Regions from separate parts of the Streptomyces sp. NPDC005774 genome, predicted to be linked through region 1. Evidence: riboswitches for the same ligand, from Rfam matches in the RefSeq annotation. Region 1 holds a riboswitch; the other holds the start of a gene.
What was found. A riboswitch is a leader RNA that binds a small molecule or an ion and turns the genes downstream of it on or off. The one in region 1 is predicted to bind cyclic di-AMP.
Positions count from the first base shown of each region.

Region 2: linked by a shared signal. The riboswitch ahead of ACFYQA_RS30425 (transglycosylase family protein) and the one ahead of ACFYQA_RS20320 (M23 family metallopeptidase) in region 1 are both predicted to bind cyclic di-AMP.

Region 1 is NZ_JBIAIV010000021.1:78,194-83,657, forward strand. It holds gene ACFYQA_RS20305 (GNAT family N-acetyltransferase) at 1-1,080, opposite strand, end outside; gene ACFYQA_RS20310 (HPr family phosphocarrier protein) at 1,280-1,561, shown strand; partial or broken gene ACFYQA_RS20315 (GntR family transcriptional regulator) at 1,774-2,495, opposite strand; gene ACFYQA_RS20320 (M23 family metallopeptidase) at 2,770-3,543, opposite strand; cyclic di-AMP (ydaO/yuaA leader) riboswitch at 3,557-3,718, opposite strand; gene ACFYQA_RS20325 (M16 family metallopeptidase) at 3,973-5,361, opposite strand; gene ACFYQA_RS20330 (M16 family metallopeptidase) at 5,358-5,464, opposite strand, start outside.
Region 2 is NZ_JBIAIV010000045.1:25,364-30,827, reverse strand. It holds gene ACFYQA_RS30435 (cytochrome P450) at 1-468, shown strand, start outside; gene ACFYQA_RS30430 (transglycosylase family protein) at 796-1,749, shown strand; cyclic di-AMP (ydaO/yuaA leader) riboswitch at 2,061-2,229, shown strand; gene ACFYQA_RS30425 (transglycosylase family protein) at 2,234-2,995, shown strand; gene eno (phosphopyruvate hydratase) at 3,367-4,656, shown strand; gene ACFYQA_RS30415 (septum formation initiator family protein) at 4,811-5,287, shown strand; gene ACFYQA_RS30410 (DUF501 domain-containing protein) at 5,438-5,464, shown strand, end outside.

The DNA.
Region 1 (5,464 bases):
CTGCGGCGCGAGCGAGGCGTTCAGGCGTACGTCCGGGGAGGTGTTGATGACGCCGAACGCGTTCGGTCCGATGATCCGCATGCCGTAGGAGCGGGCCTGGCGGACGAGGGCGCGCTGGCGCTCTCGTCCGTCGGGGCCCGCTTCCGCGTACCCGGCGGACACGACGACGACCCCCTGCACCCCGTGTTCGCCGCATTCGGCCACGGCTTCGGGGACGTCGTCGGCGGGCACCGCGACGACGGCGAGGTCGACCGGGCCGTCGATGTCCCGCACCGAGCGGTGGGCGGGCACCCCGGCGGCTCCGTCGAGCTCCTTCTGCTCCGGCGGGAGGGCCTTGTTCACGGCGTACAGGCGGCCGGTGAATCCGGCGTCCCGGATATTGTCGAGGAGGTTGCGGCCCACGCCGCCGGGCGCGCGGCCGGCGCCTATGACGGCTACCGAGCCCGGGGCGAGCAGCCGCTGCACCGAGCGGGCCTCGGCGCGCTGCTCGCGCGCCTGCTGCACGGCCAGGGAACGGTCGGTGGGTTCGAGGCCGAACTCCAGGCGGACGACGCCGTCCTCGAAGCTGCGCTTCTGGGTGTACCCGGCGTCCGTGAACACCTTGATCATCTTGCTGTTGGCCGGCAGCACCTCGGCGGCGAACCGGCGGATGCCGCGCTCCCGGGCGACGGCGGCGATGTGCTCGAGCAGGGCGGAGGCGATGCCCCGGCCCTGGTGGGCGTCCTGCACGAGGAAGGCGACCTCGGCCTCGTCGGCCGGTGCCGACGCCGGCGTTCCGTCGGGGCCGATCCGGTCGTAGCGTACGGTGGCGATGAACTCACCGCCCACGGTGGCCGCGAGTCCCACCCGGTCCACGAAGTCGTGATGCGTGAAGCGGTGCACGTCCTTGGCGGACAGGCGGGGGTAGGGCGCGAAGAAGCGGTAGTACTTCGACTCGTCCGACACCTGCTCGTAGAAGCTGACCAGGCGCTCGGCGTCGTCCACGGTGATGGGGCGTACGCGCGCGGTGCCGCCGTCGCGCAGCACCACGTCGGCCTCCCAGTGGGCGGGATACTCATGCCGGTCCGAGGAGGTCTGCATGGGCCCCAGAGTACGGCTCGCGTACGGTGATGGCGCGAGGCAGTCCGTGAGGGCGCGCACCGGACCGAGGCCGCGGTCCGGTGCCGCCGGGGACCGTCAGCGGGTGCCGCTCCCGGTACCGCTTCCGGGCCGCTCACCGGTTCGCCTCACGATATGGGAAACTGGTCTAGACAACTTGAACTCCGAAGGGCAGCAACACATGGCTGAGCGCCGCGTCAACGTCGGCTGGGCCGAGGGCCTCCACGCCCGCCCCGCTTCCATCTTCGTCCGATCCGCCACGGCCACAGGCGTTCCGGTGACGATCGCCAAGGCCGGCGGCAATCCCGTCAACGCGGCCTCCATGCTGGCCGTTCTGGGCCTGGGCGCCCAGGGCGGCGAGGAGATCGTCCTCGCCTCCGACGCCGAGGGCGCCGACGCCGCCCTGGACCGGCTGGCGAAGCTGGTCTCCGAGGGCCTCGAGGAACTCCCCGAGACCGTCTGAATTCTGCGCCTGAACCGGCGCCGCTCTCGCGGAACTGGTTGCGCGCCGTCCGGGTTACTCAATTGATGGTTGCGGTGATCTGCGTTCCACAGACACCGAACCACACCGCTGAAAGGCCTGCCCGAACCACCGGGCGGGCCTTTCTCTTTCCCTTTTTGCGCGCAGCAGGAAATTCCTTGGAATCGCGCTCTCTTTTGTATACGGCACCCTCGTTAAGAGCGCAGGCTCGGTGTGTTTACGGGATGTTGCGCGTTCCTCACGCTCGCCGGGCGGGCCGCCCGGTCCGCGCGCTCGGCCGCGCCGGCCCCGCGGTGAAGCGCAGGCGGTGGGCGGCGGCGGCGCGCTCGGTGTGCAGCGCCATGACCGCACGCGCGCGCTCGCCGTCCCCGCGCACCACGGCGTCCACGACCGCGCCGTGCTCCGCCCAGCACTCCACGGGATCCCTCGCCCCCCGCACCTCGTACATCCAGCCGATCCTGTGCCGGAGCCGGATCAGCGTCGACGTCAGTGCCGGGCTGCCGGACGCCCGGGCGAGCGTCTCGTGGAACCAGCCGCCCAGGGAGCGCAGGTCGTCGCTGTGACCCTGACGGGCCCGCTCCTGGCCCAGCCGGACCAGGCCGCGCAGTACCTTCAGGTGGGCCTCGGTACGGCGCTGTGCGGCGCGGGAGGCTCCGAGCGGCTCCAGCAGCAGTCGCATCTCCAGCAGGTCGGCGGCCTCCCGCTCGGTGGGTTCCGCGACGCACGCGCCCACGTGCCGCCGGGTCACCACGAAGCCCTCGGCCTCCAGGGTGCGCAGGGCCTCCCGGACGGGGACGCGCGAGACGCCGTAGCGGCGGGCGAGGAGTTCCTCGGTGAGCCGGCCGCCACGCTCGTAGACACCCGAGACGATGTCGTCCCGGATCGCCGTGCACACCGAGTGCGCCGGAATACGCATGACCGACCTCCGAATTAATCCCCGCATAACGTCAACCGGTGAAGCCTGCCCGTGACTCTATTGCAACGAGCGGGAATTTCCGACGGCGAGCCGGGAACCATGTCCCTTTTTGGACAACGGGCCGCCCGCCGGAAACCCCGAAAGCCCCGGCTCGCAGAGCGGGCCGGGGCCATTCCATGGAAAGCCGCAGGTGTCCGCTTTCCGCGGACACCTGCGGCTTCAGGGGATCACGCGGCCGTCGAGGCGCGCACGGAGGCCAGGGGTACGTGCCCGGTCAGAGGTTCGCGCCGTGCGCGCGGAGGTACGCGACGGGGTCGACGTCGGAGCCGTACTCGGCGGTGGTGCGGGCCTCGAAGTGCAGATGCGCGCCGGTGACGTTGCCGGTGGCGCCGGAGACGCCGATCTGCTGCCCCGGGGTGACCTGTTGGCCCGCCGAGACACCGACGGACGACAGGTGGCCGTACTGGGTGTACGTGCCGTCGTGCATCTTGATCACGACATGGTTGCCGTAGGCGCCGCCCCAGCCGGCCTCGACGACGGTGCCCATGCCGACCGAGAGCACGGGGGTGCCGCTCGCGGCGTGGAAGTCGACACCCGTGTGAGTGCCGGAGGACCAGACGGCGCCGCCGGACAGGTAACCGGTCGAGACGTAGGAGCCCGCGATCGGGGACACGAAGGTGTTGAGACGCTTGCGCTCGGCCTCCCGCGCGGCGCGCTCCTCGGCTTCGCGGGCCCTCTCGGCCTCTTCGGCCGCCCTCTCCCGCGCGGCTTCCTCGGCGGCTTCGCGGGCGGCGGCCTGGGCCGCCTCGCGTGCGGCCTCGTGCTGGGCGGCCGCCTGGGCGTCGACCTGGGCGGCGGCCTCGTCGCCCAGAGTGATCACGGGGGTGAGGCCGGTCCGCTCCGCGGCGGGTTCGGCGGCGAGCGCCGGAGCCGCGAGGGAGCCGATGACGCCGGTGGTGGTGAGGGCCGCGGCGCCCGCCGCCCTGGCGGTGCCGCGATGCACGCGGCTGGGACGACGGTGCTTCCCGGTGGCGCGGGTGAACGCCATGTACAGGGTGGTCCTTTCCTTCCTTCTCGCCTACCGGGTTAGCTGACAGGTTCGGAGCAGGAAGGTCTCCTACGGGCCCCCTCGCGACACGCGCGGGCGTCCGATTCACCTCAGGGACGGTTGGGTCCCCGGCTCCCCTGGCTCGCGCCGTACGGGGACTCGGCGATGACTGTCCGGTGCCGCGGATGCGGCGCACTGCCCGACGAACAGACCGCATGAAGCTAAGCGGGGCGTCCGTCAATTCCCAAACGGATCGCGGCTTTTGTAACGCATCCCACAGGGCAGACAGACACCTCTCGCCCCAATTCGGGCATAAGCGGGCCCTGGTGACTTTCACGCCACCAGGGCCACGCGCGCGTGCGCTCCACCAGGTGCCCACGAGGCTCCGCGGACTGCCTGTCAGCAGCGTCCCGGCCGCTGACGGGGTCTCTATTCGGCGGCCACGACGGTGACTTCGCCGATACCGAGCGCCTCGACGGGCTCCTTGATCTTCGCCGCGTCGCCGACCAGAACGGTCACGAGACGGGCCACCGGGAAGGCGTTCACCACCGCAGCGGTCGCCTCCACGGTGCCTGTGGCGGCGAGCCGCCGGTACAGCTCGGCCTGGTAGTCGTCGGGCAGGTGCTGCTCCACCTGGTCGGCCAGGGTGCCGGCGACGGCCGCGGCGGTCTCGTACTTGAGCGGCGCCACGCCCACCAGGTTCTGCACGGCGACGTCCCGTTCGGCGTCGGTGAGGCCCTCCGCGGCGAGGGTGCGCAGCACCGTCCACAGGTCCTGCAGGGCGGGTCCGGTGTTCGGGGTGTCGACGGAACCGCTGATGGCGAGCAGCGACGCGCCGGTGCCGTCCGGGGCGGACCGCAGGACCTGGCCGAACGACCGTACGCCGTAGGTGTAGCCCTTCTCCTCGCGCAGGACACGGTCCAGACGGGAGGTGAGGGTGCCGCCGAGGCAGTAGGTGCCGAGCACCTGCGCGGCCCACACGCGGTCGTGCCGGTCCGCTCCGACGCGGCCGATCAGCAGCTGCGTCTGCACGGCGCCGGGGCGGTCCACGATCACGACCCGGCCGGCGTCGTCGGCGGTGACCGGCGGGACGGGCCGGGGCCGGGCGGTCGATCCGGTCCAGGCGCCGAGGGTGTCGCCGAGCAGCTCGTCCAGGTCGGTGCCGGTGAGGTCGCCGACGACCACCGCGGTGGCGGTCGCGGGACGGACGTGCTTCTCGTAGAAGGCGCGGACAGCCGCCGCTTCGATGCCGGCGACCGTCTCCTCGGTGCCCTGGCGCGGGCGGGACATGCGCGACGTCGCCGGGAACAGCTCCTTGAAGAGTTCCTTGGCGGCGCGGCGGGACGGGTTGGCCAGCTCGTGCGGGATCTCGTCGAGGCGGTTGCGGACGAGGCGCTCGATCTCGCTGTCGGCGAACGCGGGCGCCCTGAGGGCGTCGGCGAGCAACCCGAGCGCCTTGGCGAGTCGTGAGGCCGGCACCTCGAGGCTCAGCCGGATGCCGGGGTGGTCGGCGTAGGCGTCCAGGGTGGCACCGCAGCGCTCCAGTTCGGCGGCGAACTCCTCGGCGGAGTGCTTGTCGGTGCCCTCGGAGAACGCCCGCGCGGTGATCGTGGCGATACCGTCGAGCCCGGCCGGCTCGGCCTCCAGGGGCGCGTCCAGCAGCACCTCGACGGCGACGATCTGCTGGCCGGGGCGGTGGCTGCGCAGCACCGTCAGACCGTTGCCGAGGGCAGTGCGCTCGGGGGCCGGGAAGGCCCAGGGCCGGGCCTCGCCCGCCTGCGGCCGGGGGTGGAAGTCCATCGTGGCGAGCTCGGTCACTTGGCCGTCTCCTCGTTCTCGTCGGTGCCGGCGGCCGCGGCTTCTTCGGTGCCGGCGGCCGCGGCTTCTTCGGACTCCCCGGCCCCGGGGGCCACGGGCTCGT
Region 2 (5,464 bases), on a different contig from region 1:
ACCCACCCCGAGCAGCGCGAGCGCCTGCAGACGTCCCTCGCCGCCGGGGAACGCGGACTGCTGGAGACCGGAGTGGAGGAACTCCTGCGCTACGACGGTCCCGTGGAGCTGGCCACCTGGCGGTTCGCCACCGAGGCGCTCACCCTCGGCGGGCAGCACATCTCGGTCGGCGACCCGGTCCTCGTCGTCCTGGCCGCCGCGGACCGGGACCCGGAGCGGTTCACCGACCCCGACACGCTCGACCTCGCACGGCGCGACAACCAGCATCTGGGATACGGCCACGGCATCCACTACTGCCTCGGCGCTCCCCTGGCCCGCCTGGAGGGCCAGACCGCGCTCGCCACGCTGCTGACCCGTCTGCCGGACCTCGAACTCGCCGCGGAACCGGCCGAACTGCGCTGGCGCGGCGGTCTCATCATGCGCGGACTGCGCACACTGCCGGTGCGATTCACCGCGCTGCCGACGTGATGTCGCCTACAGAGCGCCGTGCTCGGCACGCATTCCGAAATGCCCCGGATGGCCGCCGAGTCCGCCCCGGGCCGGCCTCCGGCTGCCTTTCGTCCTCGGGCAAGTGACCGTCAGGTCCGTTGTGGACACGGTCCGTCGAACCCCGGCGGGACCAGCGTGAAGATGACACTCGCTCACCTCTGTGATCTTTATGTGATCTGCGCGGCATGAACTTGTGACAGACGTTCGACTGCCGATACGTTCACCCATCAAGCACGGCGTCTCGTTCTTGCGGCACCACAGCTCGAACCGCCGTGCGAGCAACCGTTGTCTGCGAAAGGTCTCCGCATGCTCTCCGGGAACGGTCGTCACCGTCGCCCCCGCCAGGCTCCGGCTCTCCTCGTCGCGGCCGGAGTGACCGGCTCGGCCATCGCGATCCCCCTCCTCGGCGCCGGCGCGGCCAGCGCGGCCGACGGCTCGACCTGGGACAGGGTCGCCGAGTGCGAGTCCGGTGGCTCTTGGAGCCAGAACTCCGGCAACGGTTACTACGGTGGCCTGCAGTTGGCCCAGGGGGACTGGGAGAAGTACGGCGGCCTCGACTACGCGACCAGCGCCGACCAGGCCAGCCGCGGCCAGCAGATAGCGGTGGCCGAGAAGATCCTCGCCGACCAGGGTGTCGGCGCGTGGAGGGCCTGCGGGCTGCTGGGGGGCCTGGGCCAGGACTTGTCCGTGCCCGACGTCGACACCGGTACGCAGGGCGACTCGACGGACAAGTCCGGTCCCGGAAGGTCCGCCACTCCGTCGCCGTCCCAGTCCTCCGACTCCTCGTCGGACGCGAAGGACGCCAAGGGCGCCGCGGACGGCAAGGAGAAGGAAGAGGGTGCGGACGGATCGGCCGAGCCCGACGCTTCCACCTCTCCCTCCGCCTCTACCCCCGTCAAGGGTGAGAAATCCGACAAGTCGGGGCAGGAGGGTGGCGCTTCGGCATCGGTCGACGGCGAGGACTCCGGCGGCGGCCGTCACCGCGGCGCCAGCGCCGAGGAAGAGGTGCGGGAGGACCGCGACGCCGGATCCTCCGGCCGGCACGCCTCGCGCGGCGGCCTCGGCTTCGCGCGCGGTCTTGACGGCTCGTCCCCGTCGGGCGGCTCCGGCACGAACTCCGGCAGCGGTTCCTCGGCCGACTCCGATTCCCCCGCTTTCGGCGGTGGATGGCTCGCCCAGTACGGCGAAGGGGGCGAGGTCGTGGGCGCGGCCGTCCCGAACCTCATCCTTCCCGGTCAGGCGCTCGGGTTCGGGTCCTAATCGGACAACGGCTGACATCCGGTCGGCAGTCGGGCGCGCAGGCCTCTCCCGGCCGGGCGGCGGGCGTGCGCCGGTCGGCCGGTGACGGGGCGGCAGGTGGGTCGGCGCGCGAAAAAGCGCGCCGACAAAGCCAATTGAGGGTCACGTTTCGCGACGAATGTCCGATTTAAAGGCGATGAGAGATAGGTCTCAGAAGCCCTGATCGTCTTTGATAATCCGCCGATCCCGTGTCTACGGTCGTGACCGCTCGCCATCGCGGGCCCCGGCCGCCACCACGCCGAATCCTGCCAGTGGCAGCACGGGAACAGTCGTCGCGTCATGCGCCGTAGGCAGGAGCGGGGGACCCAAGGTAGGCGCCGGATCCGGTGGAGAAAGCCGGATGCGGCTTGGGGTGAAGTCGCGTCCCGGGAGGGACGCGGCCGGGCAACTCAACCGGCCCGAACCCGACAGCTCACCTCGTAGGCGTCGGTGAGGGGATCCAACCATGCTGTTTTCCGGCAAGGGCAAGCACCGCCGTCCGTCCAAGGCCACCCGTGTCATCGCCGTCGCCGGCGTCACCGGTGCCGCTGTCGCCGCCCCGCTGATGGCGGCCGGCAATGCTTCCGCCGCAACCGCCTCCGAGTGGAACGCCGTCGCCCAGTGCGAGTCCGGCGGCAACTGGTCGATCAACACCGGCAACGGTTACTACGGCGGTCTGCAGTTCTCCGCCTCCACCTGGGCCGGCTACGGCGGCACGGCGCACGCCGGCACCGCCGACCAGGCCAGCAAGGCCCAGCAGATAGAGATCGCCGAGAAGGTCCTCGCGGGCCAGGGCAAGGGTGCCTGGCCGGTCTGCGGCAAGGGCCTGTCCAACGCCGCCCACAGCGGTGGCGGCTCCGCCGAGGGATCGGGCAACCAGAGCTCCGGCCGCCAGAGCAGCGGCTCCTCGCAGGAGGCTCCGAAGCAGGAGGCTCCGAAGCAGGAGTCCCAGGAGCGGAGCACCGAGGCCGCCCCCGAGCGTTCCGCCGAGCAGAAGGCCTCCCGCTCCGACGAGCGTCCGGCCGCCAAGAAGACCGTCACCACCCCGACCGGCGAGAAGGTCGAGAAGGGCGACGGCGAGTACAAGGTCGTCAAGGGCGACACCCTCAGCTCGATCGCCTCGGAGCACGACGTCAAGGGCGGCTGGGACAAGCTGTTCAAGCTGAACGACGACATCGTCGAGGACGCCGACCTCATCTACCCGGGTCAGCAGCTGCACCTGAAGTAAGGCGCGGCCGCACGTCCCGCCCCGCCCCCACGGGGTCCTTGCCCCGCCCCGGCGCGTATCCCCCGTACGCGCCGGGGCGGGGCTTTTCCGTATCAGGTGCTGGATCCGGTCCGTACGCGGTGCTGGACTCGGCCTCCCGTCTCCCGTCTCCCGGCCTCCCGCCCCCGTCTCCCGGCCTCCCGCCCCCCGTCTCGCGGTTTTCCGTCTCCCGGTTTTCCGATACCGCCTTTGTTCCGTTCGGAAACAATTTACTCTCGGTTCTGTCCGCGAAGCGGCCGACCGGATGGCCGATCGCCCCGAGCCGGATAGGCTCGGGTCCGCAGGGCCCCGTGGCCCCGCTGAACCACGTCACATCCATGAAGGAGATGCTCGTGCCGTCCATCGACGTCGTCGTAGCCCGGGAAATCCTGGACTCCCGAGGCAATCCCACGGTCGAGGTCGAGGTCGGCCTCGACGACGGCAGCACGGGTCGTGCCGCCGTCCCGTCCGGCGCCTCCACCGGCGCCTTCGAGGCCGTCGAACTCCGCGACGGCGACCCCGACCGTTACCACGGCAAGGGTGTCGAGAAGGCCGTCCTGGCCGTCATCGAGCAGATCGGCCCGGAGCTCGTCGGTTACGACGCCACCGAGCAGCGCCTGATCGACCAGGCGATGTTCGACCTGGACGCCACCGAGAACAAGGGCTCCCTCGGCGCCAACGCCATCCTCGGCGTCTCCCTGGCCGTCGCCCACGCCGCCTCCGAGGCCAGCGACCTGCCCCTCTTCCGCTACCTGGGCGGCCCCAACGCGCACCTGCTGCCGGTGCCGATGATGAACATCCTCAACGGCGGTTCGCACGCGGACTCCAATGTGGACATCCAGGAGTTCATGATCGCCCCGATCGGCGCGGAGTCCTTCTCCGAGGCGCTGCGGTGGGGCACCGAGGTCTACCACACGCTGAAGAAGGTCCTGAAGAGCAAGGGCCTGGCCACCGGCCTCGGCGACGAGGGCGGCTTCGCCCCGAACCTCGGCTCCAACCGCGAGGCACTCGACCTCATCCTCGAGGCCGTCAAGGAAGCCGGTTACACCCCCGGCGAGCAGATCGCCCTCGCGCTCGACGTCGCCGCCTCCGAGTTCTACAAGGACGGCACGTACGTCTTCGAGGGCAAGGAGCGCTCCGCCGCCGAGATGACGGAGTACTACGCCGAGCTGGTCGAGGCGTACCCGCTGGTCTCCATCGAGGACCCGCTGTTCGAGGACGACTGGGACGGCTGGAAGGCCCTCACCGACAAGCTCGGGGACAAGGTCCAGATCGTCGGCGACGACCTGTTCGTCACCAACCCGGAGCGCCTGGCCCGCGGCATCGAGGAGGGCGCGGCCAACTCCCTGCTGGTCAAGGTCAACCAGATCGGTTCGCTGACCGAGACCCTGGACGCCGTCGAGCTGGCCCAGCGCAACGGCTTCAAGTGCATGATGTCGCACCGCTCCGGTGAGACCGAGGACGTCACCATCGCCGACCTGGCCGTCGCCACCAACTGCGGCCAGATCAAGACCGGTGCCCCGGCCCGCTCCGAGCGCGTCGCCAAGTACAACCAGCTGCTGCGCATCGAGGAGATCCTCGACGACGCCGCGGTGTACGCGGGCCGCAGCGCCTTCCCGCGGTTCCGCTCCGCGAACCAGTAGGCGCAGCACGGGCTGACACCCGTGCGGGCTCACACCCGCACGGGATGACGACCCGGGCCGTGTCCCACCCCGGTAGTCCCTACGTCCCCGGACGCGGTCCCGTACCGTGTCCGGGGACGTACGCGCGTGTGACAGGGGAACGGGAGGCGGAGACATGGCCGTGAAGGACCGGGACCGGTTCTCCACCGCGACCAGGATCCGGCTGATCGGCGAGCAGACCGCCGCCCGGGTCTACCGCTCGCAGACCAAGCGCCAGGCCCGCCGCTCCCGGCTGACCGGCCGGGCCGCGCTGCTCGCCCTGGTGGTCTGCTCGCTGATCGTGGCCCTGGCCTATCCCATGCGGCAGTACGTGTCCCAGCGCGCCGACATCGCCGACCTCCAGCAGGAGAAGAGCGAGACCCGCCAGCGGGTCGAACAGCTGCGCGACATGAAGGCGCGCTGGCAGGACGACGCCTACGCCGAGCAGCAGGTCCGCGCACGGCTGCACTACGTCATGCCCGGCGAGACCGGCTACATCGTGATCGACCCGGGCGCGGCCGAGCAGCCGCGCGCCGACCGCGGATCGGCCGCCCGCCCCTGGTACGCGAACGTCTGGGACGGCGTCGACAAGTCCGACGCGGCCGAGCGGTGAGCCCGGGGCCGTAGCCTTGATGCTCTGCGGTTCACCGGAACCCGCAGGGCCGGCCCGCACGGCCCCGCACGACGGCAATAGCCCCGTCTCGTGCGGAGAACCGCGCAGAGGCCGTGCAGGCAACCGCTGAGAACCGCAGAAAGACAGATCATGGATACCCCCCCGCCCACGACCCCG